Regions from separate parts of the Clostridium sp. FP1 genome, predicted to be linked through region 3. Evidence: riboswitches for the same ligand, from Rfam matches in the RefSeq annotation. Region 3 holds a riboswitch; each other region holds the start of a gene.
The links. A riboswitch is a leader RNA that binds a small molecule or an ion and turns the genes downstream of it on or off. The one in region 3 is predicted to bind cobalamin.
Positions count from the first base shown of each region.

Region 1: it holds a riboswitch for cobalamin, as region 3 does, so the genes downstream of both, G9F70_RS11390 (ABC transporter substrate-binding protein) here and G9F70_RS20635 (pyridoxal phosphate-dependent aminotransferase) in region 3, are expected to answer to the same signal.
Region 2: it holds a riboswitch for cobalamin, as region 3 does, so the genes downstream of both, G9F70_RS11300 (cob(I)yrinic acid a,c-diamide adenosyltransferase) here and G9F70_RS20635 (pyridoxal phosphate-dependent aminotransferase) in region 3, are expected to answer to the same signal.

Region 1 covers NZ_JAAMNJ020000001.1:2,367,534-2,376,005, reverse strand. The annotation lists gene G9F70_RS27295 (ABC transporter permease) at 1-874, opposite strand, end outside; gene G9F70_RS11390 (ABC transporter substrate-binding protein) at 874-2,460, opposite strand; cobalamin riboswitch at 2,583-2,764, opposite strand; gene G9F70_RS11385 (hypothetical protein) at 2,927-3,136, opposite strand; gene G9F70_RS11380 (hypothetical protein) at 3,166-3,987, opposite strand; gene G9F70_RS11375 (ECF transporter S component) at 4,197-4,925, opposite strand; gene G9F70_RS11370 (ABC transporter ATP-binding protein) at 4,907-6,577, opposite strand; gene G9F70_RS11365 (energy-coupling factor transporter transmembrane component T) at 6,550-7,440, opposite strand; gene G9F70_RS11360 (DUF4430 domain-containing protein) at 7,437-8,300, opposite strand; gene G9F70_RS11355 (Ig-like domain-containing protein) at 8,362-8,472, opposite strand, start outside.
Region 2 covers NZ_JAAMNJ020000001.1:2,345,417-2,353,888, forward strand. The annotation lists gene G9F70_RS11275 (reverse transcriptase N-terminal domain-containing protein) at 413-1,306, shown strand; gene ltrA (group II intron reverse transcriptase/maturase) at 1,814-3,058, shown strand; gene G9F70_RS11285 (group II intron maturase-specific domain-containing protein) at 3,219-3,908, shown strand; gene G9F70_RS11290 (Rpn family recombination-promoting nuclease/putative transposase) at 4,044-4,877, shown strand; gene G9F70_RS11295 (hypothetical protein) at 5,362-5,589, opposite strand; cobalamin riboswitch at 5,747-5,920, shown strand; gene G9F70_RS11300 (cob(I)yrinic acid a,c-diamide adenosyltransferase) at 6,088-6,627, shown strand; cobalamin riboswitch at 6,673-6,846, shown strand; cobalamin riboswitch at 7,120-7,299, shown strand; gene cbiQ (cobalt ECF transporter T component CbiQ) at 7,522-8,424, shown strand; gene G9F70_RS11310 (energy-coupling factor ABC transporter ATP-binding protein) at 8,437-8,472, shown strand, end outside.
Region 3 covers NZ_JAAMNJ020000001.1:4,324,521-4,332,992, forward strand. The annotation lists gene G9F70_RS20615 (PadR family transcriptional regulator) at 1-92, opposite strand, end outside; gene G9F70_RS20620 (DegV family protein) at 99-947, opposite strand; gene G9F70_RS20625 (DUF1450 domain-containing protein) at 1,182-1,400, opposite strand; gene G9F70_RS20630 (cobyrinate a,c-diamide synthase) at 1,510-2,835, opposite strand; gene G9F70_RS20635 (pyridoxal phosphate-dependent aminotransferase) at 2,954-4,138, opposite strand; cobalamin riboswitch at 4,301-4,434, opposite strand; gene G9F70_RS20640 (transposase) at 4,567-5,481, shown strand; gene cobS (adenosylcobinamide-GDP ribazoletransferase) at 5,715-6,467, opposite strand; gene cobC (alpha-ribazole phosphatase) at 6,502-7,107, opposite strand; gene cobT (nicotinate-nucleotide--dimethylbenzimidazole phosphoribosyltransferase) at 7,104-8,207, opposite strand; gene G9F70_RS20660 (DUF3892 domain-containing protein) at 8,358-8,472, opposite strand, start outside.

The DNA.
Region 1 (8,472 bases), 2.0 Mb from region 3:
AAATTAGCCCTGTGAATACCACATATCCCTGAACTACTGGATAATCTCTGCTCATTATTCCCTTTATCACATAACTACCCATACCCGGAATCCCAAAGATAACCTCAACTACTGTAGAACCACCTAAAATTGCCCCAAAGTAATTTCCTAGTAGCGTGATTATTGGCATTAGTGAGTTAAAAAAGGCATATTTAAAAATAATAACTCTTTCTTTTAACCCCTTTGCTCTTGCAGTTAGTACATAATTCTGTTCCAAAGCCTCTATTAGGGTTGCTCTGTTTAGCCTCATAATTGTTCCAATAGTTCCTGCTGCTAATACAAACCCTGGCATAATAAGATGCTTAAGTGTGCCATATCCGCTTGTGGGAAGCCATTTAAGCTTTTCGCAAAATATACTAAGCATAATAGTTGCAATCCAAAATCCTGGCATGGAAGCTAAAATTAATGAAATTACTCTTCCAACATTATCAATGATTGAATCCTTCTTTAATGCCATAATTATGGCTAATGGTATTGAAATAACTATTACAAAAAACATTGCCATTAAAGAAACAGAGAAGGTAATTGGAAGCCTTCTCTGTATTTCTGTACTTATTGGTGTTTTTGTTATATAAGAAATCCCTAAATCTCCACTTAATGCTTTTTTAGTCCACTTCCCATATTGCACAAACATGTTTTCATTTAGACCTAGTTCTTCTCGTACCTCCTCTATTTCCTTTTCAGAAGGAGTAGATATACCATCCATACTTAAATATTCAACTGCCGGATCTCCCGGTGCAATAACACCTAGCATAAAAGCTAAAAATGTTATTCCTATTAAAACTGGTATAATCATTATTAGTCTTTTTATTAAATATTTAAATGAACTTTTCACTAATTACTCCACTTCATATTAGATAATGTAGTTCCATAGATTGTAGCTTTGTAACCAGTTATTTTCTTGTTGTATGCAATTAAGTTAACATCTTCGAATAGAGGTATCATTGAAGGATTCTTCGTTGATATATCTTGAAGTTCATTATATATTTTTCCTCTTTCCTCTAAATCCATAGTTCCTTTTAATTTTTCTATAAGTTCATCCGCTCTTTGATTTTTATACCCTAAAGAGTAGGATTTATTGCTTGAACCTCCACTTCTCATATAATCATCAAATATGGTAAAGGGCTCTGCGCTAGGAAGTCCTTTAGTCTGAAGTGTCATATTATAATTTCCAATCTTTTGAGCTTCTTTGAAAGCGGCTCCATCAAGTATAGTTATATTAGAATTTAATCCCACTTCGCTTAAAACGGATTGAAGGTACTCTGCTACAGCTTTGTATGGGTAACGGTCAACACCATAAGATGGGATTATAAATTCTAATTTCATCTTTTGCCCATTTAGCTCTTTTTTAATAATTTCTTTTGCCTTTTTAGCATCATAAACTGGTTTTATTTCTTTAGCAAATGGTGATGTTTGATTTAGAATGTTTATTGTTGGAGTACCATGTCCACCATAGAACTCCTTAACTATAGTTTGTCTATCGATTAATAAGCTTAAAGCCTCTTTTATTTTGACATTATTAAATGGTGCTTTAAGTCCATTCACAGATATAAATTGAGTGATTGTTGATGGTGATGTAGAATTCTGAAAATTTTTATCCTTTACTAGTTCTGTAGCAAGTTCTGGAGTAATAGCTCCTAAATCCATAACGCCCATGATTTCTTCAGATTTTAATGCACTGTAACGAGTTTGAGCATCTGGTATTACCTTTATTTTAATATTTTTAACCTTGGCCTTTTCTCCATAGTAGTTTTCATTTCTCTCAAGTAAAGTAAATTGATCTTTTTTACGATCAACTATTTTAAATGGTCCTGTACCTTGTGCAAAAGTGGTAAAGTCTCCTGTGGTTACATCAAAACACTTTGGACTATACATTGCACTTCCAAATCTAGCCATGTTATATATTAATGTTGATATAGGCTTGCTAAAAATAAGTTTAACTTCGTAGTCTGATACCTTATGAAAGCTTTCTAAGTTAGGATATGTTTTATTTACATCGAAAGAATAAAATGGAGAACCCTTAGTTTTCATATTTGTGTATCTTTCAAAGTTCTTTATAACTGCATCTGCATTTAAATCTATTCCATCCTGGAATTTCACCCCTTTTTTTATTTTGAAGGTCCATTCTTTATAATCCTTTGAATTTGACCATTCTTCTGCTAGTTGTGGAATTGGAACTCCATTTTCTCCTAATCCTACTAGTGGCTCCCAAACATACAATATAGAGCTTGCATAATAGGCATCAGTTTCTCCTGGTGCTAAATCTCTAGCAGCTCCCAGTACAATTTCTTTCTCCTCATTTAATTTACCTGTAGCTCCATCACCAGCTTTCTTTCCACTAGTGCATGCTGTTAGCAGACTTGCAAATACAATAATAGCCATTGCAATTATCATCAATCTACTTTTCATTAGTTTTTTCATCTTTCTAGTCCCCTTATTTTAGATTTAGAGCAATAAAAAAAAGCTCTAGCAAATTGCTAAAGCTACCCATATTTCGCTTATCGTTTTTAAAAAGCTACAAAATCAGTTGCTCCCCCTGATTTTACAATGCCAATATTTAAGATGGGTATCTGACTTACATTTCTTCCTCATTCTACCCTTCCCTGATAAGATACAGTGGTTATGCAGAACTTGTCCATGATTACAGTGATGGGTTCGTGACGGAATTTAACCGTGCTTCCCTCAATCCTAAATACGTTTATTTATCTTTACCGTATTTATAATATAATGTAAATTAGGATTTGTCAATATTATCAATATATTTTTACAAAACACCTCTAACCCTTTATTAAAGTTTAGAGAATTTTCTTTTAGTTTTCTTTATTGTATTTCTTTCTTTTTCTAACTAATATATAGGGGTTAATCCCTAAAGCTTTTGCTGTCATTCTTATATTTCCATACCTGCTGATACCATAATCATTCCTATTTTTATAAGCACAAATTCCTTTATCTTTGTTTTCATAATATACATCCTTGTAATTATCATTATTTCATCAATTACATTGCCTATCCTATGTAGAATAGTTGTATTCTTCTCCTGCGAAAAAATTAGCCCCTTAGCATTTCTGCTAAAGGGCTTGACAATAATACTAACCATATTTGTATTTTATATCTGTAGTAAAGTTTTTAATACCATCCGCTGTTAAAGTTACATTTACTAGTTCCACCTGTAGCAGCCTTAACTGAAGTGTCAAATACTTTTATACCGTCATCAACATTTACCACTATTGTTTTCCAAGCTTCATATGATCCTTTTTTTATGCCAACTTCATAATTTTTCCAGGTTGTTGAATTAACTGTGTTTACATGTACAATTACCACGTAAGTTCCTGCTTCTTTAAATGTGTATGATGGAGTTTCGGTATACTCTTTAGCTCCACTTGACCATACTCCTGTTGTTGGATTAAATATAAATAATCTATAAAGGTATGGCCCTTTAATCCCACCTATATTTTCTATTCCGTTTAATTTAACTGTTAAACCCTTAGTTTCAACTTTAGCGTCGCCATTTGCATATACTCTGTTAGCATTATCTCTAGTTACACAGTTTAAACTTGCTATATAGAAAGTATCGTAGCCTTTCTCGTTAACACTTGCTACTCCTGCCCTTTTTACCCAAATTGAAAGTTTATATTTTCCTAATTTAAATGCGCTTGTTTCTGGCAAAACATATGGAGTTTTAGCATCTACTGCTTCCCCATATCCACTTGTTAATTCGCTCCATTCTTTACCATCAAAAATGAATGCTTTGTATTGTACTAGCCCATCATACTTTGAAGTTATTGTAAATTTTTCAGTATCTCCTACTACTAGTGGTGAATGGTCTACTCCAAGATAATTTATTTTTGGAATTAAAACTGTAGCTTTTGCTGTACCATTTCCTAAAATTCCAGCCATTACAAATATTGCTACCATAAATATGCTTAGTGTTTTTTTAATTTGTTTCATGTGCTTTGTACTCCTCTCATTTTTTGTTTGATTTTTAATATTTCTTTTAACTATCTCTAATCAAATATTAACCGTGGTTTAAAGTTCTTCATGTTTTATATAACATTTATTTTGATAATATAACGTACCTTATTTAGTTGAATTCATCATAAATTACCTAAAATAATGATTACTTAGCACAAACCTTTTTATCCTTGATGGATTTAAATCTATGTATCTATAAGTCCATATTTTATTTTAATTCGTTCCAGCTTTTCTATCATAGATTGCGAAATTACATACAGAAAAAAAACTGTAGCAATAGCATGAACCATATCAAACCAAAAACCTGATATATAAGTTGCAATCAGTGCTTTTAATGAAAAATGTGATGTAAACATTAAAAGTGAACCAATATTTATAATTCCTCCATATATAAAGAATGTACTAATTCCTCCAAACACACATAAAGATAGCTTTGTTTTTTTTAGAATTCCCATTTTAAATAATATACCTGCTACAAATCCAATTATTCCAAAACAAAACATTTGCCATGGTGTCCAAGGACCTTGACCAAAGAAAAAGTTAGATACAAACCCTGAAACTGCCCCTACAAGAAATCCTGATTCTGCTCCAAAACACACCCCTGTTATAATTACAATAGCCACAACAGGTTTAAATTGAGGCAACATGAAAAATGCTGTACGCCCTGCAACAGCAATTGCTGACAGTACAGCAATAATAATAATCTCGCGGGTCTGGGGTTTTCGGTTTTCAAATGACATAAAAAATACAATTATTGTGTACATTATAATTAAGAGGCTAATGAAATGATATTTTCTATCATTCAGAAAAAAAACACCAAATAAAATCGTAGCAGGTACCATAATTAATATAAGAAATCCGGACAACAGCTTACGATGGCTTAACCTACTTTCCTTTAAATGTTTTTCTGACATAGGCTAATCACATCCTCTACTGTTACTGCCTCAGGGCAAATATGTCGAGCCATGCGATTTGCTGCAGTAGTATAAAAACTATTTCCTGCGAAAAATTTTTTTGTAGTATTTATTGTTATTATATTTCCATCAAAAAACAATCCGCAGGTATCTGCATACTCTGCACAGAATTCGATATCATGGGAAACCATAACAATTGTAGTTCCTTTTTTTGTAATTGTTCTAAGAATCTTTGCCAACTCCTGTTTAAAACAGTCATCAATGCCCTTTGTTGGTTCATCTAAAAGTAATATTTTTGGTTCCAGTAGCAATACCTTGGCAAGGGCTGCCTTCTGCTGTTCACCTCCACTTAAATCATATGGATGCATCTGTAGTAATTCATTAAGTTCCATCATATCTGCGATTGCTCTCACCTTTACATTTTTTTCCTCTTTAGTTGATTTTATGTCCGATAACATTTCATATAAATCCATTTCCACCGTCTTCTTTACAAACAAAGTTTGGGGATTTTGTGGGAGTACCCCTATATTGTTTATATATCTATCCTTAATGCATATTTTTTCAATATTTTTTCCATTAATAATAACTTTCCCTCTATAATGTTTGTTCAGTCCACTTATTATTGATAAAGCAGTTGTCTTTCCCGTTCCATTCCCACCAACAATACAAAAAAACTCTCCTTCTTTAACCTCTAATGACAACCCCTTTATAATATCAGGCATGTTTTTACTATATTTAAACCATACATCTTTAAGCTTTATGACTAAATTATCCGATCCCGACTTATCTTTCTTATTAACACAAAGATTTTCAACAGTCTTGTTATCAAAATATGTATCAAGCCACTTACGTCCATCTTTTACAGTAACAGGACATATCAAATCATTTTTAACTCGAGAATAAATTCTCATAGGCGAAGTCATTGCAAAAATCATAGTATTATCCATTTCACCTATTTGCTTACCCACATTTTGAGGATTATCATCTGCAATAATACATCCTTTTTCCATTACCACAACACGATCTGACATAGGAATCACTTCCTCTAAGCGATGTTCTGTCATTATGATAGTTGTCCCAAGTTCACTGTTGATTTTTTTTAAGGTTTTAAGAAATTCTAAAGCTGCTATGGGATCCAACTGAGATGTTGGCTCATCGACAATTAATACCTCTGGCTGCATAGTCATAATGGATGCTAGATTTAAAAGCTGCTTTTGTCCACCAGAAAGTTCTGAAATATTTTTGTGAAACCAGGTGTGTATTCCAAAAAAGCTTGCCATTTCAGCTACACGTAAACGAATTGTACTATTATCATATCCAAGACTTTCAAGTCCAAAGGCAAGTTCATGCCATACTTTATCTGTGACAATTTGATTTTCAGGACTTTGGAGAACATATCCTATTTGTGATGTTTGTAAAAGCTGGTCAACTTGTTCTAAGAGCTTACCATGGAAATAAATTTCTCCCTGACGTTTTCCATGTGGAGCTAATATGGTTTTCAATTGTCTTAGCAAAGTGCTTTTGCCACTTCCCGATTTTCCACATATAGTAATGATTTCTCCAGCATTTATCACAAAATTAATATTTGAAATAGCCGGTTTATCCTTTTGAGGGTATGTAAAACTCAAATTCTTGATCTTATATGTTTCCATTTAATTACCTCCGCAATGTTTATGATAACTGGTAGGATACACAAAATAAAATAACTTATATAGATAGTAATACTAAAAAAAGTAATGTTTTTAATCTTCATTGAAGGAAAAAAACGCATTGTATTCTGTCCCATTACCATACCAATAAATATATAAATAATTAAAATAGAAAGTACTGTTAATGTTATTTTGTCCCTATCATCAAAATGAAATATAGAGAAACTGCTACGTTTTGTTAATCCATACCCTCTTGACTTCATAGAATCTGCTGTTTCAATAGCATTTTCCAATGCCCAAGTAGTCATAATTGATAAAATTTTAATTCCATTTTTAGCCCTTTTGATTATATTGCCCTGGGATATATCCCTTCCGATACATTTTTGACCATTTGAAATAATCTTTATTTGCTGTTTATATCTTGGAACAAACCGCAGTACCATTGAAAAAATTAAAGATAGCGCGGGTATTATTTTACCAAAGATATATATGAATTTATCAGAAGTCATAACAACGTTATAACAAGAAAACCATAAAATTACAGAAATAAACATGCCCGCTGACATTACCCCGTAAAGTATTGATTCCAGCGTAATTGGATTCCCATTTTTAAGATAGAATATAATTGTAACACCTTCATGATTAAATGCTGGATTAATTATTGCCATAAATACCAGCAATGGTAGCATATAAATCAAATTAAATTTCAATGCACTTTTTCCCTTTAACATAATTGAATATGTAAAAGAACAAATCAAAGCTATTCCAAGAAATATTGGATGTATAAAAAACATACTGAATAACAATACAGCTGTAAAATAGCTAAAATTAATAACTGGATGAAAAGTTGAAAAACTGTCTGTCATCGTTCTTCCCCCTCAAATACAGTATCTCCTCCAATGTCTCGTCCTAGATCACAAGTATATACCCATTCAATTACATCACCTTTTTTTAACACGTATCGACTGCATCCATAATTCGGATACCATCCATTAACCTTATACATCCAACCACTAAGTTCTCCACAATCAAATTCATATAAATTATTTATACCTTCAATATAGTTACTATTATATATTGGCGTCATTTCAAATTCCATATGTATTTTATTTTTTTTCATTTCCCGAAGAAGTACATCAAAAACTGCTTCTCCCTTGCTAAAGCTTACCGTTTGAGTTTTATAAATCATGCCATTCTTAGGAAGCACTTCTAGTTTATCCTTGTTGAATTTACTCATATTGTTTAATATACTTGCGCATGTTACCGACAGTGTACAAGTATATTTTTCATTAGAATTTATAGTTACATTTTCCGGTTCAACAGGTTTGGGCTTACCTATTGGAGTTGGATCAGTAAGAAATTTATCTTTTTTACCTTTATTACTATTTATTTTAACTTTTTTTTGATTTTCTGTTATTTTATTTACTTCTTTATTTGTTTTAATTTTATCCTTATTTTTACTTTCTACTATTTCATTAATTGCTATATCCTTTTTTTTACTCTTTTCCTTCTCAGCTTTCTTTTTTTGTAACTCTATTAAAACACTCTTTTTCTTATTTTCCTGCTTTTTATAATCTTTTGTTAATGCTATATCATTTTTGATATTTTCTTTGCTTGTTGTTTTACTATCTTCTAATGGCTTTACAGTGTTATTTACATTATAAAAAAATGCAACAGCTACTATAGTCATTATAATTACGGCAACCACCCATCTTCTATTCTTCATTTTCATTCTCCTATCTTAAAACTAAGCAAGGAAAAAACTATATCCTTGCTTAGTTTTCAAATTATTTCTTTTCTACATCTGTCATATCAAAAAGATGTCTTTGCCCATTTACAAATCTATTATATGCTATAAGTGCATACATACCTTGGTCTGTAGCCATCCCGTCCAGATC
Region 2 (8,472 bases), 2.0 Mb from region 3:
AATGGGAAACCTTATCCTATCTACTGCAAGCATAAATGATGTGTTATGAACAGGATAAACAAACTGTTGCAAGGCTCGTTAAGTCAAACAAGCGAAAAAAGGTTGACACGCTTGGACAAAAAAGGTGAGAGATAAGGGCATAATGTCTGAAAATGCAGTATGCAAGATGGTCAGTATCTCCGGGCTATAGACAGGTTCTAAGGCACATTGAATTGGTTTTAAACTGGAACTCGGTAAGCCCTATACAGGCCCTTTTTTTATGGGAAGTAGAGGGTATAGGAAAGTATAAAAAGCGAAAGATCTTCTGTAATGGAAGGTATAACTCTTCAATATTTGGAGTGATCCGAAAGGATGCTGACTTATACTATGGTGCTTGATTACATTAAAGGAATGAATCTTACGAATAAGGGAGATGTGTATACTGTTAATTAAACAGACTGCAAACTTAGACGAAAAACAAGCAAGCTTTTATTGGAAAAGCATTGATTGGAAAAACATTGAAAAATTCGTTAATAAGATTCAAGCTAGGATTGTAAAGGCGACTATTAATAAAAATTGGAAACTTGTAAAAGAATTACAGCGAATGCTGGTTCATTCCCACTATGCTAAACTAATGTCAGTAAAACGTATAACAACAAACAAAGGTAAGAAAACACCGGGCATAGATAATATACTCTGGAATTCAGCAAAGAAAAAATGTGAAGCAGTAAAGTTGCTTAACAGTAAGAACTATAAACCTAAACCATTAAAAAGAGTAAATATACGAAAACAAAATGGGAAATTGAGACCGCTTGGAATAGCTACAATGCATGATAGAGCTATGCAAACATTATATATGATGGGATTGGATCCTGTTGTAGAAAGCATGAGTGACAAAACATCATTTGGATTTCGAAAAAACAGAAGTTGTGTAGACGCTATGTCACAAATATTTATAAACTTTAGTCGCAAGTCATCCCCAACATGGGTTCTAGAAGGAGACATCAAAGGCTGTTTTAATAATATATCACATAAATGGCTAACAGATAACTCTCCTATGGATACTAATGTATTAAATAAGCTTATTAAATCTGGATATGTATATAAGGGGAAACTATTCTCTACAAAAAGCGGAACCGCACAAGGTTCTCCAATTAGTCCTTGTTTAGCTAATTTTACTCTTGATGGTATAGACGAATTATTGAAAAGCACATTTAAAAGAAGTACAAAAATCCGAAATAATGAAAGACCCAAGGTTAATCTAATCCGCTATGCGGATGACTGTGCGCCACGAAAGCGTATTAAGCAACTCGCACGAGTGGCTTAATATAGCTATGCTATACAGATGATGGAGGAGGGCCCTCCGAAATCGCCATGCAGGTGGAGATTTCAAACTACCTTAAGGTGCTGTAATCAAAAGTTATGGTATTGAGCGTTAAGGAAAAGGCAGAGGTAATCTGTCAAGTATGTACTAAAGAGATGAATGAGCATGTGAACCACTTACGAAAATGTCGAAAGCGTAGAGATTCCATCAAAACCAGGGGGTGATCGTTAACTTGGGATAAGCCTAGAGGAAACCTGTTTACTGGCTAGGCGGTGGGCGGCATAAAGGTGGCATGAATTTAGTACAGGCATTTGTATGGAACGTGGGAACCTACGGCTTGATGTTAAGAGAGTATTTCAAGCAGAAGAACTGTGAGAAAAGAGTATCGATGCAAGCATAGGGGCAGATTGAGTCGTAGTAGTGAAGAAACTTCTGCAATGGAAGTGGAGCGAAGGACTTCGAGTTATTCAGTTTCAGAAATAAGTCAACTTTGAAAAGGAGGAGGAACTTATGACAGAAACAAAGCCGTTTAATATTTCTAAAAGAGCTGTAGTTACAGCTTATGAGAAAGTTAAAGCAAACAAAGGAACGTATGGAGTTGATGAACAGTCAATCGAAGATTTTGAAAAGAATTTGAAAAATAATTTATACAAAGTTTGGAATAGGATGTCATCAGGAAGTTACATACCCCAACCTGTAAGAGCTGTGGCAATTCCAAAGAAAAGTGGAGGGACTAGATTACTAGGAATACCTACTATTGAAGATAGAATTGCTCAGACGGTAGTTAAACTATATTTTGAGCCGGAAGTGGAGACTATGTTTTATGAGGATTCTTACGGATATAGACCTAATAAATCTTCAATACAAGCAGTTGAAATCACAAGAAAAAGGTGTTGGAGAAAAGATTGGGTTCTTGAATTCGATATAAGGGGACTATTCGATAATATCAGACATGACATTCTAATGAAAATGGTAAAGAAACATACAAATGAAGAATGGATTATTCTATATATTCAAAGGTGGTTAACTGCACCATTTCAAATGGAAAATGGAGAATTAGTTCCAAGAATTTCCGGTACCCCGCAAGGGGGTGTCATTAGTTCGGTACTTGCGAATCTGTTTCTACACTATGTATTTGATGACTTTATAACAAAAGAATTCAAAACAATTCCGTGGGCAAGATACGCAGATGATGCAGTAACACACTGTGTATCCCTAAAACAGGCTAAATATCTACAAAGACGCTTGCAAGAAAGATTCGAAGAATACGGATTACAGCTGAACCTTGATAAAACAAAGATTGTATACTGTAAAGATGATGATAGAAAGGGAGATTATCCAAATATATCATTTGATTTTCTAGGATATACATTTAAGCCTAGAGGTGCTAAGAGTAAATACGAAAAGTATTTTACAAGTTTCTTACCAGCGATAGCAGACAAGGCAAAGAAATCAATCCGAAAAGAAGTTAGAAGTTGGAGAGTACAGTTGAAGGTAGACAAAAATTTGTGGGATATATCAAATATGTTTAACAAAAAGATACAGGGTTGGATAAACTATTATACACATTTCTATAAAACAGAAATGTATGCAGTATTAAGGTATATCAATAATGCTTTAGTCAAATGGGTTCGAAGAAAGTATAAGAAAAGAAAACACAGACGAAGAGCAGAATATTGGTTAGGATGTATTGCGAAAAGAGATAGAAATTTGTTTGCACACTGGAAAATGGGAATATTACCAACAGCCGAATAATGGGAGCCGTATGAGCCGAGAGGTTCACGTACGGTTCTGAGAGAAACTAAGGGGGAAGTTCCCTTGGTTTACTTACTTTATTGTTACAGCTCCCGACAGTGAAACTGCTATAAAAGCAAAAGAAATAATAAAAAGTTTTTTAATCCAAAGAGGGCTAGAATTGTCAGATGAAAAGACAATAATAACTCATATAGATGAAGGCTTTGATTTTATTGGATGGAATATAAAGAAATATAAAGGTAAGTTGCTGATTAAGCCATCTCAAAAATCAATTAAAAGGGTAATAAGTAAAATTAGTGCGATTATAAAGGGGAATAAATCAGTAGAACAGGATATATTAATAATAAAGTTAAATCAAATAATAACTGGATGGAGTAATTACCATCAATGTGCTGTATCAAATGATATATTTCAAAAGATAGACCATATTACATTTCAAATGCTATGGAAATGGGCAAAAAGGAGACATCCTAACAAAGGCAAAAGATGGATAAAATCAAAATACTGGAAAGTACACGGTGCTAGAAATTGGGTATTCAAGGATAATAAGAAGCTGATTTTAATGAGTGATAAGAAAATAATCAGACATATACCACTAAAGCTTAATAAAAATCCATATACTGATACTCAATATTTTGAAGAGCGAAAGTACAAATTGGGAGCAAAGAAGCTAACCGGAATATTTAAAAAATTATGGGTAAAACAGAATGGAAAATGTACTATATGTGGATTATCAATGGACACTGCTGAAGAAAGAAGTATAACATATAATAATAATAATAATCCTATTGGAAATAAACAAAAGGATAAAGTATTATTAGCACATAGGGCTTGTACTTTAACCAATTGACCAATTATTAATAGAAACCGGCATTTTCATGCTAAAGAATGCTTTCAGGGGCTTGAGCCGTATGAAGGGAAACTTTCAAGTACGGTTCTTAGACGGGAAAGTGGAAGTAATTCCACCTACCTAGTCAGCAAGCGATTGTTCGGAGAAGTAGACTCTAAAGAAAATTTAATATCCTTATTAAATGCAATATTAAAACTTCCAGAAGATAATAAATTAAAAGACATAACGGTTATTGAAAATAAGGAATTAGTAAAAGAATTAATAGATGATAAAACTGGAAGACTTGATGTCAGAGCTGAAACATTGGATAATACACAAATAGATATTGAGATTCAACTAATTGATCAAAAGAATATAGTGGAAAGAATGCTGTACTATATGTCAAAAATGTATGTGGAACCTATAAAAGCTGGTGGAAAATATAAGGATTTAAAAAAGACCATAGTGATCGGTATTTTAGATTTTGATTATTTTCATATTGAAAAGTTTCACTCAACATTTCATTTTTATGAAGATGAACTAAAAGCATTCATGTTAACGGATAAACTAGAAATAAATTTCATAGAACTTCCAAAGTTTAAAAGAGGATTAAAAAATATAAATAACCCTTTAGATAGATGGTTAATGTTTTTAGAAGAAGATACTTCTAATGATATGTTAAAGGAGGTTTTAGCGGTGGACGCTGTTATAAGAAACGCAGAAGAAAGACTTGAATGGTTAAGTAGCGATGAAGAAACAATAAAACTGTACAAAGCAAGAGAAGAATCCCTTATTGAAAAGATGAGTTTACTAGATGAAGCAGAAGAAAGAGGACTTAAAAAAGGAATTGAACAAGGGATTGAACAAGGAAAAATAGATATGGCAAAAGAAATGATTTTAGATGGAGAAAATATAGAAAAAATCAAGAAATACTCTAAACTTAATGAAAAAGATATTGAAAAATTGAGAAGAGAACTAATGTTACAATAAACAAAAAGGTATGATATAAATTTAGAGATAGTAGGGTCACAACATCTAACAAAATACTGCCGTTCGCCTTGGCTGGACGGTGTTTTTTATATGGTTGTCAGTTAAAATATTGCTTATAATCTAATTATAGGTTAATACGTAAACCGCCAAGGCGCATGATAGAGCCTAAGTGCAGTCGCACTAAGGCTCCATCACGTCGGCAGTACGAAACGTTAGTGCGCCAAGCAAAGCTTGGCATCTACTTGCAAGGTGAAAGTCCTTGTTGAGAAAGGTCTAACGCAACACTCATATCGAGTGTTGCGTTGAAGCTGGTAACGGCAGGATAAAGCGTACGCAGAGAACTATAAATAGGCTACAGGGAGAACTGTATCTCCTGAAATATATCCAGCCTCATAAACGTAGAATGCAGATGACGATGCGGTTAACGTCACGGAAGTCAGTACAGAAGAATCGTAAATGGTGAGATTCTCGAGGGTCTGCGGGGTCAAAGAACGTGGCATGTATATAGTCTTTTCGAATCAAGTATAGCTTTTATATCTTCCATAAGACTAGGTAAGTAATCTTCTATTTTTGTGCGTCCTCTCATATTGAAAGCATCTTCACATCTTATCCCTGTTTGTAATTCAATTTTACTCTTTGTTAGTGTGTCTCTACTAACATTAAATTCTTTAGCAATAAAAGTGTCGCCACCATAACCGTGTTCCTCGGACATACTTGCTAATATAATCCGTTTAAGAAAAATAATGATTCAATTATTTTTAAAATGAATCCTGAAAAAGGTTGGCAGTCAATGCCTGGAAAGCTATGGATGAAAACTTACTTTTAGCATTGCAAAAAAAGAAAAAATATTCTATACTATTGTTACAACTTAATAAAAAATTATTTAAGGTGCCTTTTAAAGGTTTAATAGGGAAAGTGGTCTAAATCCACTGCAGCCCCCGCTACTGTACACGGAGACAAATCCATACCACTGGCTAATGCTGGGAAGGTTGGAGGAGGGTGACCCGCAAGCCAGGAGACCTGCCTAGATGATATACAGCTTTATCCTACGGAGGGACGGAATGGCAATTATATATGCTTTTTTGCATTGTATTGCTTTCACATGGGATGTGAAGGCATTTTATTTTATATAAAGTCTTTTACTCGACCTTAAGAGGAAATTGCCGTAGTACCACGATTAGATATTTTTAAACAAGGAGAGATGAATATAATGGGAAAATTAAAAAATGGATATGTGCAAATTTATACAGGAAATGGTAAAGGGAAAACAACCGCAGCTGTAGGACTAGCTGTGAGAGCTGCTGGAAACGGATACAATGTATTTATGGTACAGTTTTTAAAAGGAAGTAAAACTGGGGAAATTGAAAGTTCCAAAAAATTGGCTCCTTTTTTTAATATATTTAGGTTTGAGAAAAAAAGAGGATTTTTTTGGACATTAAATGCTGAGGAAAAAATTGAATTAAAAGAAGAAGTTCAAAAAGGATATGAATTTTGCAAACAAGCATTAAAAGAAGAAAAATGCGATATACTTATTATGGATGAGGTAATGGGAGCATTGAACAATGGACTAATAAGTGAAGAACAAATACTAGAATTAATAGATAATAAACCTTACAATATAGAGTTAATTTTAACAGGAAGAAACGTACCTAAAGCTATAATAGATAAAGCAAATCTGGTAACTGAGATGAAGGACATAAAGCATTATTTTAATGAGGGAGTGCCATCTAGAGAGGGTATAGAATTTTAGATATTGCAATAAAGGTAAATATAGGCTATAATAACAGTAATAACTTAATAAATAGTCATCTAAGGTACCTTTTAAAGGATTAATAGGGAAAGTGGTCGAAATCCACTGCAGCCCCCGCTACTGTACACGGAGACAAATCCATACCACTGGCAAGCCCTGGGAAGGTTGGAGGAGAGTGACCCGTAAGCCAGGAGACCTGCCTAGATGATATGCAGCTTTATCCTACGGAGGGAAGGGATTGCAATTATATGTGTTTTTTTGCATTATATTGCTTTCGCATGGGATGTGAAGACATTTTATTTTTATAAAATATTTTGCTCGACCTTTTGTAGGTTGGGTATTTTTTTTTGGAATATAGTGTTTTAAAAGGTTGTTAATATACATAATAGAAAAAGAACAAGATGCTATGTTTGGAGGGGCAAAATATGTTACATCTTTACAACTAAATTCATTGACTTATTGTATAGTAAGAGCATTTGCAAAGAACTAAAAACTAAATAATAGAATATAGGTTTAATTAAAATTAATTAAAAGGGAATTGGGTTAAAATCCTGAACTATCTCGTAGCTGTAATAGATGAATTTAGGTATATTATGCCACTTGGAAACGGGGAAGGCGTACTTAAATAATGATTCTTTAGTCAGAAGACCTGCTTATATTTCTGCACCATAAACTCTACGAGTGATAGAGAGGGCACTGTAATGAAAATTTGTTTATTTATTTTATATGAATAAGCATATTTTTCAAGCGTTTCCTTTTAACACTTTAGTTAAAAGGAATTTTGTTTTTTAAACCCAATTGTCGGTTCCATTGTTCACAATGTTTCCTCCATTTTTGTGGTTCTAAATTATTCAAGAATGCTAACATGAGATAAAAATTCAAAGGAGGTGTGACATGGGAAAAATTATTATTATTTTATGTGCCATATTTCTGATAGTTGTGGTTTTCTTCAAATGGAAACATGGAGATGGGCACACCAATGGTGATGGGAAACATCATCACCATAAAAGCGGACATAAACATGGCGAAGGGTTTTCAATTGATTTTTATGCTTACACTTCTAAAATCAGACACTGGAATGCTACTTTTAAAGTATCTCTTTCTGCTGCTATACTGATTCTTTGTATTGCATTGGAAAACCCTTATGTATCTGTTGTTGTCATTATTGCAATGGCCTATTTGACCATTGTAAAAGGAGAGCTTCCAGTAAATGAATATTTGTCAATACTGGCGATTCCAATCGTCTTTATTCTCCTTGGTACTTTTACAATTGCCATTGATTTTTCAAAGCAGCCTATGGGACAGTATAACCTGAATCTTGGTTTCTGCTATGTGTTTACCTCTCAGGCAAAGATTAAGGAAGTGGTCTTTTTGATTCTGAAGGTTTTTGCAGCTATAAGTGCCCTACAGATGATGACACTGTCAACTCCATCTTCTGAGATTATCTATGTACTCCGAGCTGCACATGTGCCAAAGCTTATTGTAGAGCTGATGAACCTGATTTATCGTTACATTTTCATTTTAATGGATGTCTATTCCAAAATGAAAAACTCTGCAGAAGCCCGACAGGGCTACTGTGATTTTAAAACTTCCTGTTATACATTTGGAAGCATTGCAAGCAATATGCTAGTTATTTCCCTTAAAAAGGCAAACACTTATTATGATGCCATGGAGGCCAGATGCTATGATGGAGATCTTATTTTTTTGGAGGAAGATAAAAAGGTAGAGACAATACAGATTGCCTATGCAGTAGCATTCATAATTTTTTTGATTCTAATCTGGGGCTTTACAAGATAGAAAGGGGATACTATGGAAAAACCAATATTAAATGTAGAAGATTTATAC
Region 3 (8,472 bases):
AGTTCTAGAAGTTTTTTCTTATATTCTTCATAAAGTCTTTTTTCTTCAGCCCTAATGTCTATCTCACTTTCTTTAATCTCTATATTAGCCATCTATATTTAAGGTTCCTCTATACAAACCATTCCTATTAAACCTGGTCCACTATGAACTCCTGATACAGGGCTTATATATCCACCAAATTCTATAGAAATAACGTTTGGATGAGGACGTATACTCTCCATTACTTTTTTAGACTCTTCTAAAGCATCGCCGTGAACTATATAAACTCTACACTTCTTTTTATCTAAAATATTGTTTGTAAGTTCTACAAGCTTATTGAGTGATTGCTTTCTACCTCTTACCTTTTCACAGGTAACATACTTACCATCAGTATCTACAGCGATTATAGGCTTAATATTTAAAAGCTCTGCTATAGTACCTGAAACCTTTCCTATTCTTCCACCCTTTTTTAAGTACTCTAAAGTGCCTACTAGAAAATATAGATGGATTCTCTTTTTAATAGAGGGAATAGCTTCTACAATTTCTTCAAAGCTCTTTCCTTCTTCTATAAGTCTTCCACATTCAGTTACTATTAACCCTTCACCAAGAGCTATAGATTGTGAGTCACATATGTGTGTATTAATTCCTGGATGATTTTCACTTGTAAGTTTCATTGCATTGAATATACCCGATAACCCAGTAGACAGCGTTACTGCTATAGCATGAGTGTATCCTTGTTCTTCCAATTTCAAAAATAGTTCTTCCATATCCTTCATCGATGGCAGTGAGGATGTAGGTACTTCTTTTTCCATATTTGCATAAACTTCCTGTGATGTAATATCTACATTGTCTAAATATTCTCTATCAGAATAGATAATCCTAAAGGGTAATACATTAATATTATATTTCTCTATGAGTTCTCTATTTAAATCGCTTGTAGTGTCTGTAATTAAAGCTATTTTGTTCAAATTAACTCCTCCTATATGCTTTATATTGACATTATATCACTATCGATTATATGTATCAATAGTGATACATAAGAAAAAAATTACGTGGGGACGGTTAACAATTAATTCAACTTTATGTAAGGGGACAGTTAACAATTAATTCAACTAATTACGCAAATTGGAGGAAACAGCTCTAACATAAAAACAACCCTCTTTAGCTACTATAACGCTAAAGAGAGTTATCTAAGGAAGATTCTACTCTAACTCCATGTACTCACCTATAATATCTAATAAACTCTCACAATCTTCTGCTTCAACTAATTCCCCATTTATTCTGGCAATTAATGTATTACCGCATTTATCGCAAGCACCTATACATTTATTAAGGGTAACTGTACATTCTGGGTACTCATTTCTAACAGCTTCAACAACTTCTTCTATTCCTACGTTATGCTTACAAAAACTAATCTTCATATATGTAATCTCCTTTTGCTGATTTTACTAAATGCAAAATATTTTCTTCTAATGTATTGTACCAAAAAATTCGAATAAAAGGAATATAGTTAATTCTTTTGCTTTTCATCTATTTAAATATTTCCTTAAACCATTCTAAATTACCAAAAAAATGCACATGTCCATAGGCTGCTAAGGTGTTTTTCAAAGCATATCCACATTTCCAACTTTTATGGCTACCATCATAAATCTGTTTAGAAAGTTTGAATACATTTTCTGCCTCTAGCTCAACAGTAGATTTATGAAATTCATGACAGTTTATACTCATGTTTTTGGATATAATATTATTATCTAACTCTACCTTGATTTCTGCATATCCAAAATTCTGAAGTTTTTTTGTCAAAGTATAATAACCTTCAAAAAAACCAACTGTATTATTTGATGTTTGCTCTTCCACACCTAGTTTTTCTCCTAAAGTAAGATACATTAATCCTCCACATTCCGCATAGCAACGCAGCCCATTATTAAGAGATTTTTTTATACTTTCTAGCATAGATGCATTTTGAGATAACTCTTTTATAAACACCTCTGGGTATCCTCCACCTATATAAAGAAAATCAATATTACTTGGAAGCTCATCATCCTCAATTGGACTAAAGTATATAACTTGTCCCAGTTCCTCTAAAAGCTCTAAATTTTCTTTATAATAAAAACTAAAGGCTTTATCATAGGCCACAGCTATTTTTTTTCCCTTATACTCCACATGAAATTTATCTATGTATTTTTCACTTTCTTTAAATCCATCTAATAATAAATTCATATCCAAATGCTTTTCTAATAACTGAGCACATATTTCAATTTTCTCTTCTAAATCCTCGACTTCGCTGCTTTGAATTAACCCTAAATGCCTACTTTTTAAATCTAACCTGTCATCCTTCGGAAGATAACCTAAGACCTTCAAGTTACAGTTTTCTTTAATAGATGCTTTAAGTAAATTATAATAACTTTCTGTTACATTGTTTAGTATTATGCCCTTTATATTAGCGTCTTTGAAATTCGCTATTCCATTTATTTCTGCACAAAGAGTTGCTACCTGAGCCTTTGGAGACAATACAAGTATAATAGGTAAGTCCAAAACCTTTGATATGTGATAAGTAGAATAGGATGTATCTGTACCTTTCCCATCATATAAACCCATAACACCCTCAACCACCCCTAAGTCACCATCGCCTCTAGAAAAGCTAGCTTTAACTCCCGCCTCTCCCATAAGATATAAATCTAAATTTCTTGAATCACTACCGGTTATCTTTGTATGAAAAGCTGGGTCTATATAGTCAGGGCCTACTTTGTACCCTTGTACCTTAAATCCTCTATTTTTTAGTGCTTTCATAATTCCCAGTGTTACTGTGGTTTTACCACCACCACTGCAATTCGAAGCTATAATTATACTCTTCATTTTTAATCTTCACATCCTTGTTTTGCTAGAATTCAAATAGTTGTTATCCATCTTCAATGTTTACCTGTCCCCGCCTAATTGCCGTATTTATATCCAATGTTTACCTGTCCCCGCTTGATTAAACTTTAAATTTCAAACTCTCTAGCATTGCCACCAATTTTTCATTGCTACCCCTATCCTTAATAGCCAGCCTTATATACTGTTTATCAAGTCCTCTAAAATTGTCTGCTTTTCTTATTACAAAGCCTTGTTCTAGGCAACTCTTATAAAATTCCTCTGAGTTTAGTCCTTTTTCAAAGGCAAGTCCTTTTTCAAAGGCAAGTCCTTTTTCAAAGGCAAGTCCTTTTTCAAAGGCAAGTCCTTTTTCAAAGGCTAGTCCATTTAATTTGCAAAGCACATAATTTCCATAGGTTAAAAATACTTCTTCTATAAAATAAATATTTTTCAATGATTTTAAAAATCTAGGTCTTTCCTCTCTTATCCACTCTTTGCTTTTTTGAATATATACACTATCCTTTAACACATGGCGTGCTGCAACTTCTGCAAAGCAATTTATGTTCCATGGGTTTTGTTTTGATTTAATATTTTTTATTAAATCAGCATTACTACTTATTCCATACCCAAACCTTATACCAGGCATTGCAAAAAATTTAGTTAAAGCTCTTATTATAAATAAACACTTGTACTTTTTAACTTCGTCTACAAAACTGTGCCTGGAATCTCCCGTAAATTCAATAAAAGCCTCATCTATTATTATTACTTTATTATTACTCTCACAATATTCAAGAATTTTTTGAAACTCGCCTCTATCAATGATATTGCCATTAGGATTATTGGGATTACCTAAAACCATGGCTTCTACCTTTTGTAATTTATTTAAAATATCTTCATAATCATAGGAAAGCTGAGCATATTCAGTCTTTAATAAGTCATTATAATTAATATCCTCTTTTAAATAGGAATACTCTATATTACAACCCCACTTTTTAGCATCAATCTCATACTCTACAAAAGAAGGCACAACAATTAATAAGCTTTTATGACAAGCTATAACCAAGTCAATTATTTCTGCAGCTCCGTTGCCTAAAACAAAATACTCTTCTGGGCAATCAATATATTCTCTTAAAGCTTTTAACACATCTCTATATTGAATATCTGGATATCTTGTTAAGGCATTTATTGCTTCATTAATGTTATCAATGAAGCTTTTAGGAACCCCTAATGGATTTATATTAGAACTATAATCAATTAACTCTCGGCCCTGAAGTAATCCATCAGTATAAACGTCTCCACCATGTATCATTAAATACCTTCCTTTCTATTTATAACTTTTCAGAAGCCACCCAGCTTCTTCAATATACTATCTTTTTAAACGCAAAAAAAGTAGTAAGCTTAAGATAGCGACTACTTTTTAATTAATTTATAATTAAATTAACTATATTAAAAAGCTATTTCCCTCCGAAATCTTTGTTAACATCATTTAGGCAGGTCTCCTGGCTTTTGAAGAGCTATCCTCAATTACAGTAGCGGGGGCTGCTGCGGATTTAAACCGCATTCCCTTTTCACCTATTAAAAGGCACCTAAAATTCTATTCTATTTTAACTACAGTTTATTATAATTACGCCCTCATGTCAATAAAATGCTTGGGGACGGTTAACAACTTTTTGAACTATGAATATCTTCACCAGTTAAAGGCAATAATATAAAAAATTATATAAAGAGGTGTTTTTTATGGCAAGAAAAGCAAGATTAAAAACAAATGATGCTATATACCATATTATGTGTAAAAGCATCACTGAGGTAGATTTGTTCAGAGATGATGAAGATAAGAAAAAATATTTATCTCTTGTAAAAAAATACAAAGATCTCCATCATGTTAAAATTTATGGGTACTGTCTTATGGATAACCATTCACATCTATTAATTGATGCTAATGGTGCAGATATATCAAAAGTCATGCATGGAATAAATTTTTCTTACGCAATGTACTTTAATAAAAAGTATAAAAGAGAGGGCCATCTTTTTAAAGACAGATTCAAAAGCAAAATAGTTGATAGTGATAGATACTTAAGGACTGTATCACTATATATACATAATAATCCTACAGATATAAGTGAATTTAAAGATTGTCCTGAAAAATATGCTTTTTCTAGTTTGGGAATATATATTGGAAAACGACGTGACCATTTAAACATAGTTGATTACGGATTTGTCATGGGCTTTTTTGGTAATAATCTTAAACTGGCAAGGAATTATTACTATAGCCTTGTTTTTGGATGCACCGACGAAAAATTAAAAGAAGAATTTGAATTTAAAGATGAAAAGACAAAGTATTGCAGTGTCCGGACAATACTTGTAAGAAACTTTAAGCCTGAAGATATCATAGAATTTATAGCAGTAAAGATGAATATAGCAAAGCTCCAACTTCATATGAAGTACAGTCGAAAACTTGTAGAAGCAAGAGCATTAACCGTTGTTTTAATGAGGAGTATTTGCAATTTAAAATCCAGTGATATATCCAACATACTTGGAAACATTACACCAGCTAGAGTATCAAAATTAAGCAGTATTGGTCTAGAATTAATTAGAACTAACAAAAACTACGAAAATATCCTTGAGGAATTTATTAAATGTTACGCTGAGTAATTAATATTAAGCTTAATACCTTATTGTATCTCTATATTTTAATTTATAAAAAATTACAAGATAATATAAAGCTATTTTTAATTAAATAAATTTGGACAAGCCTTTAAAAATATCATATCTTATTAAAATATCCCATGAAAATAAGTACTGAAAACATCATTAATTAAAAAGTACAAAGTTTCATAAAAACCTTGTACCAAAATATAGTTTAATTAATTGTTAACCGTCCCCGCTTAATTCATAGCTACAAATAAAATCATAATTAAAATTTCAACTAATTCATTATTAGCACCTAAACTATCTCCTGTAAGTCCCGTAATTTTGCTTTCACAAAACTTATTAAAGAGTAAACTTAAAAGGAGCCCTGAAGCTATTAATATAACACTTTTATTAAATCCTATTAATAAAGTCCCAAGTATAATAGTTGTAATACCTGTAATCACAACCCTTTTAACGTCTATATTGCCAATAAATATATTGCCTGAGCCATTTTCTTTAGCATTTTTTCCGATAAAAGATAAAAACACTACAGTAAACCTTGCAATTACTGGCGTTGCAATTAATATAAATGGTAAATTTAATTCTATGATAGTATATACTGCTGCGTATCGGGCTAACATATCGAATACTATAGCAACACTTGCATAAGTACCTACTCTACTATCCTTCATAACTTCTATTATTTTATCTTTACCACCTTTTAAGGAAAAGAAACCATCGCAGGTATCTCCAAGTCCATCTACATGCAAGGCACCAGTAATAACTATTGGTATAATAACTACAAATATTGATGTAATATTTATTGGTAGCGCTTTTATTAATATATAATAAATTAACCACTGAATAATTCCAATAAATAATCCTACCACAGGAAAAAATATAGATCCTCGCCTAAAGTTCTCTTTTTCGCATTTTAAATTTATGTTTATCGGTATACGTGTAAAAAACTGAAAAAACAGTAACAAATCATTTAAATATTCTCTCATTTTGTTTGCTTGCAAAGACTTATCCCTGCAAACCTCACCTCTTTCCTAAATATGCGTTATGCATTATGGTATCAATATATAAATTCCCATATTCATATTTTATAACGCTTATATCTCCATTTTTACAACCAAATTTCCAAAATAAATCTATGTTTTCGTTCATAACATAACAATATATAGCTCTTATTACTCCAGAATGAGTGCAAATTAAAATATTATCACATTCTAATTTTTTAATATCCTCCATAAAGCTCTTAACTCTTTCACATAACTGAATATAACTTTCACCTCTAGGAGGTATAAATTCCATCCAATTATTTTGCCAACAAAGACATTCTTTGGGATAGAGCGTCTTAATTTCCTCATAGGTTTTTCCTTCAAAATCTCCAAAATTAGTCTCATTTATTCTATTATCCTGTATAACTTGAATTTCCGCTTGTCCTAAAACTAAATTAGCCATTTCTGTGGTTCTTTTTTTATCACTAACATATACTCTATCTAATTTTATATCATTAAAGAAAGCATTAGCTTTGTTTCCTTGACTTATGCCAATTGCATTTAGACTTATATCCAAATTACCATAATAGGAGCCCCTTCTATTTTCTTCTGTCTGACCATGCCTTAACAAATAAATATTCATAATTTCTCACCTAAATCGTGCCCCATGGTATTATCCCTTATATCTATATACTTTTTGCTATCCAAGGTTGCCTCTTCAAAGGTTCCCATATTATCCATTGTGAATAACGCCGCTTCGATTATATTAAACGCAAGAGGGCACCCTGAACCTTCGCCGAGTCGCATATTCAAATTCAGCATAGGTGCAAGTCCTATTTCCTTCATTATAAACGCTGCTCCAGGTTCCGCAGATAAGTGAGATGCAAATATATATTCCTTTACTAGGGGATTTAATTTATAAGCACAAAGTGCAGCTGCTGAAGCTATAAAACCATCGATAACAATGGGCACTCTATTTTTCGCAGCGGATAGGAAGCAACCACATAGTGCTGCAATGTCAAATCCTCCAACTTTTGAAAGTACATCAATAACATCATTTTTATCTGGTTTATTTACTTCAATAGCCTTTTTAACCACTCTTTTTTTATTCGTAAATTGTTCCTCCGTAATTCCTGAGCCTTTACCTACAGACATCTCTACATCAAGCCCCGAAAGAACACTTAAAATTGCTGCACTTGTGGCAGTATTTCCTACACCCATTTCCCCTGTACCAAACAAATCATAGCCTTTATTTGCCAAATCGTCAATTGTTTCTATACCAATTTCTATAGCTTTTATTGTTTGCTCTTTAGTCATTGCAGGCCCCTTAATCATATTCATAGTACCGTATGCAATTTTTCTATTTATGATTTTAGGGTTATTAAAGTCTGCATCAACCCCTACATCTACAACTGTAATATCACTTCCAACAAATTTTGATAAAACATATACGCCGGTAATTTTTTTAGTAAAATTATTAGTAACTGTAGCCGTTACACTTTTAGGGCAATTAGATACTCCTTCTTCTACCACTCCATTATCGCCACACATTATAACCACATTTTTTTTATTAATCTTGTTATGTATCTCTCCAGTAATACCCGCCATTTTGGCTATAATATTCTCTATCTCACCAAGACTTCCTATAGGTTTTGTTAAACTATCAAGTCTTTCCCAAGCCTTTTTCATAGCTTCTATATTTGCCGGTTCAATACACTGCAAAGTATTTTTTAAAATTTCCACTTGCTTATACCCCCGTTCTGATCTAAGTCTACCCCTTAATTTTAACACATAAACCTTAAATAGTGTTCAATAGTTGCATTAGTTTAATTAGTTGTTAACCGTCCCCACTTAACTAACTAAAAAGCAGGGACAACCTAATGTCCCTGCTTCTTAATAGATATCGTTATCGTCTATAACTGGTAAACTGTCTAAATTATTGGATTTATCTCCATCAGGTAAACTTCTGAGGAATTCTTCACCTTTTTTTGAAGTTGATATAGAAACT